Regions from separate parts of the Mesorhizobium sp. 131-2-1 genome, predicted to be linked through region 1. Evidence: predicted binding sites of a transcription regulator. Region 1 holds the regulator's gene; the other holds the start of a gene.
What was found. The regulator LexA, encoded in region 1, represses DNA repair genes until DNA is damaged. The targets are predictions, from matches to a motif close to TGTTCNNNNTGTGTTCNG.
Positions count from the first base shown of each region.

Region 1 (2,202 bases):
CAAGGGACTGACGGCGATGATCGCCGTCTCGGCGTGGATTTCCGAACGCTCGCCGATCGATGCGGTCGGGCTGATCTCCATCCAATCCGTGGTTTTTGTGACGATTGCGCTGGTTATCGCAACCATGGCCACCACCTGGCTGCGACTGGCGGCCGTTCCCTTCGCTCTGGCCAGCCTGCTGACGGTCTCGAACGTCCGCACGCCGGACGTGCTCATCTCGGAGGACGCGCATCTGGTGGCAATGCCGATCGGCGGCGGCGAGCTCGCCATCAACAGGGCGCGGCCGAACGAATTCACCACTGACAATTGGAAACGTGCGCTGGTGGCCGAGACCATCGTCGAGCCGGAGACCTTCGAGACAGGGGACGCGCGCTTCGACATCGATCCGCTCGAGCTGCCGTCGGGCTCGCCGTTCTATTGCAAGGGCGGGCTATGCCTTGCCCGGCATCCGTCCGGCGCGATCGTGGCGCTCGCCGATGACCGCAAGACGGCGCGGCCGGCCTGCGCCTTCGCTGACCTCATCGTCATCGACGACGCCACCGCCTACAGCCCCTGCTGGAACTCGCTGGCCCTCGTCGTCACCAAGCGCCAGCTCGCTCGTTCGGGGAGTGCCGCCGTCTTCTTCGATCGACAATCAGCAACCGCACAGGCAACAATCCGCTACGCCGTCGAAAAGCCGTACCGGCCCTGGCACGAACAGCGCAGCTACTCACGCGAGGCGCGCGGCCTGCCGCCTTACGAGAGGCCCGAGCAGCCGGGCACCAAGCCGCAGCCCGCTCAGTAGCGCCGGATCAGCCCGACCAGCTTGCCTTGCACCTTGACCCTGTCGGGCCCGAAAATGCGGGTCTCATAGGCCGGGTTGGCGGCTTCGAGCGCGATCGATGCGCCCTTGCGGCGGAAGCGCTTCAGCGTTGCTTCCTCCTCGTCTACCAGCGCCACAACGATTTCACCGGGGCTCGCGGTGTCGGCGTTGCGGATGATGACCGTGTCGCCGTCGAAGATGCCGGCCTCGATCATCGAATCGCCCTTGACCTCCAGCGCATAGTGCTCGCCGCCCGAGATCATGTCCGGCGGCACCGAGATCGAATGCGTCTGGTGCTGTATGGCGTCGATCGGCACACCGGCGGCGATGCGGCCCATCACCGGGATCGACACCGCCGACACCGCGTCGTCATCGTTGCTTGGGGTGCGCGATGGCGACGCCGGTTTGATCTGCCGGCCGAGATTGCCCTGTCCGAGACTTCCCTGGATGACGCTCGGTGAAAATTTCTTCGCCGCATTGAGGCCGGGCGCGATCGAATCGGGCAGGCGCAGCACTTCCAGCGCACGCGCCCGGTTCGGCAGCCGGCGAATAAAGCCACGCTCCTCCAGCGCCGTGATCAGCCGGTGGATGCCCGATTTGGAGGCGAGATCGAGCGCTTCCTTCATCTCGTCGAATGAGGGCGGAATGCCGCTTTCCTTCAGACGTTCATGGATGAACATCAGGAGTTCATGTTGTTTGCGCGTCAGCATGGCGGCCCCCACGGGTTCTGAAACCAGAATCGGAAAAACAAACCCAGAACAAACACTATCTGTTCCAGTTGTGTTCCGCAACCGTTTAAAGTTTAATGAATGCGTTGACGTTTTGTTCAGCGTAGCATCAGCACGCGGCAAGCGTCGCCTGCGGCAGCGGCTGGGGCAAAGGGTTCCCGCACGACAAGGCCGTTGGCGTCGGCGAGCATGCGCAGCATCGAGGAGTCCTGGATGCCGAAGGGGGTGGCAACCAGTGAGCCGGCTTCTTCGCGGACCACGGCGCGCACGTAATCCTGCCTGAGATCATTGGCCTGCATCGCCGCGCCCAGCAGCGCCTCGCGCATGTCCTGCCGGAAGTCGCGGCCGCCGAGCCGCGCCAGCAGCGGCTTCAGGAACAATTGCGAGCAGACCAGGCTGGCGACAGGATTGCCCGGCAGGCCGATGCAGCGCGTGCGGCCCAGCCGGCCGAACATCAGCGGCTTTCCCGGGCGCATGGCGATCTTCCAGAAATCGAGCGTCATGCCTTCGCCGGTCAGCACGTCGTGGATCAGATCGTGGTCGCCGACCGAGGCGCCGCCCAGCGTGACAATGACGTCGGCCTCCTGCTCGACCGCCTGCCTGACCAGCGCGGCGATCGCTTCCTTGCGGTCGGCGGCGATGCCGAGATCGAGCGCGCGGGCGCCGACCGAT
Region 1 is NZ_AP023247.1:3,528,345-3,530,546, forward strand. It holds gene JG743_RS17030 (ComEC/Rec2 family competence protein) at 1-784, shown strand, start outside; gene lexA (transcriptional repressor LexA) at 778-1,512, opposite strand; gene JG743_RS17040 (molybdopterin molybdotransferase MoeA) at 1,629-2,202, opposite strand, start outside.

Region 2 (2,202 bases), 300 kb from region 1:
CGTCTTGTAGGAGCGCAGGCCGTCATCATACTGGAAGGTGATCTCGCGCTCGCCCGTGCCGTGCAGGATGGCTTCCCGCGCCTCGGCGGAAAGATCCTTGAACTTGTCGCCGAGCTTGAAGCCATAGGCCTTGCCCAGCGCTTCAAGCGTCTGCGCGTAGTAGGGCGAGGTCGACTTCGCCCACGGGCTGACGGCGCCGTCCCGCAGCGAAAGATTCTCGTCGGGGACGATCAGATTGGCGTCGATGGCGCGCTGGCTGCCGAGACCGTCGCAGGTCGGGCAGGCGCCGAACGGATTGTTGAAGGAGAACAGCCTGGGCTCGATCTCCGGAATGGTGAAGCCGGACACCGGACAGGCGAACTTTTCCGAGAACAGGATGCGCTCATGCGTCTCGTTCTTCGACTTGTTGACGGAATCCTCGCCGGTCAGGCTGGCGTCGAGCGGCCGGTCGGCGAATTCGGCCACGGCGAGACCCTCGGCGAGCTTCAGCGCGGTTTCCATGGAATCCGCGAGCCGGGTGGCAAGATCGCCGCGCACGACGATGCGGTCGACGACGACGTCGATGTCGTGCTTGTACTTCTTGTCCAGCGCCGGCACGTCGGCGATTTCGTAGAAGACCCCGTCGACCTTGACGCGCTGAAAACCCTTCTTCTGCAGCTCCAGCAGTTCCTTGCGGTACTCGCCCTTGCGGCCGCGTACGATCGGCGCCAGCAGGAACAGGCGCGTGCCTTCCTCGAGCGCCAGCACCCGGTCGACCATTTGCGAAACCGTCTGGCTCTCGATCGGCAGGCCGGTGGCCGGCGAATAGGGGATGCCGACGCGCGCGAACAGTAGGCGCATGTAGTCGTAGATCTCGGTGACGGTGCCGACCGTCGAGCGCGGATTCTTCGAGGTTGTCTTCTGCTCAATGGAGATGGCAGGAGACAGCCCGTCGATCTGGTCGACATCCGGCTTCTGCATCATCTCGAGGAATTGCCGGGCATAGGCCGACAGGCTCTCGACATAGCGGCGCTGGCCTTCGGCATAGATCGTGTCGAAGGCGAGCGACGACTTGCCGGAGCCCGACAGGCCGGTCATGACGATCAGGCTGTCGCGCGGCAGGTCGAGATCGACGTTCTTGAGATTGTGTTCGCGCGCCCCGCGAATGGAAAGGTATTTATGGTCGGCCATCGCCGGTCGCCGCCTCAGGTCTGGAATTTGCTGGAGTGGCGGGGTTTCCCGGCCATCCCCTATGTAGGTATTTTCGCCGCCACGTCGAGACGCACCACATAAACTCGACCAGAGCGTTTAACCGTCTTTCGCGCGAGCGGGCAAGCGGAAAGAACAAAGGCCGAACATGCTCCTGACAAAGCGGTGTGGAAATCCCGCCTCGACCTGACCTGGACGTAACCTCCCGGAGATCACATTTTCCCTTAATCGGCTTTTCAACGGTTGACGTCTCCGACTCACGGGCGCAGTGTCCGGTGGTCAACGGAGCCGGCCGTCTTTCGATGGCCTCGCCACCCAAAGGTGGCCTGCGAGACGCCGCAGGTTTTGCGATTTGCGCTCTGAACGACAATGTCGCAACGGACCCAGGAGCGGAGCATGACGCCACCGGACAGTCCCTTGAGGCTCCACACGATGATGGAGCCGCGGCGGGCATAAGTGCCAGGGCAGGCGTGAGCGTCAGCCCGACAAACCGTGACCTGTCGAATCCTCACAATCAGAGACAATAGTCGGATCGTCGGCTGAATGCCGCGATGCATCCGAAATCAAACGCCGGCAGTACACTCCCGGCAAGTTTGGATTTTAAATCCAGAAAAAGCCCCGTCCGTTTTGCGGAAGCAACGGCGGGGCTGTTCGTTTGGGCAAGCAGCCAGCGCTTCGCCCAATTCCGTCGGAAAGCACAAATCCATCGGAAATCAGCAATTGTCTGCGTGGGAAGCGCGGAGGCTCAGACGGCAACCCGCTAGTGGCTCGGCGGCCTGATCCCGCCCGTCGCCATGTCGATGGTTATGCTGCCTGAAATCCTGACATCGGTGTCGCCGATCTTGAACTGGCCGTTGCCGCCGGCGGGCAGCGCATCGTCGGGCTCGGGCTGCGGGGCGGGCTTGGCGATGCGATAGTCGCTGCTCACGCCGGGCAGCGTGCCTTTCTGTGTCGAACTGTCATCGGCGAAGGCGGCGCCCGCGAGCATGCATCCGGCAGCAAGAATCACGGCGG
Region 2 is NZ_AP023247.1:3,828,137-3,830,338, reverse strand. It holds gene uvrA (excinuclease ABC subunit UvrA) at 1-1,170, opposite strand, end outside; gene JG743_RS18555 (hypothetical protein) at 1,949-2,202, opposite strand, start outside.
Region 2: a site for LexA is predicted at 1,320-1,337, ahead of uvrA (excinuclease ABC subunit UvrA). Genes of this name have one in related genera too.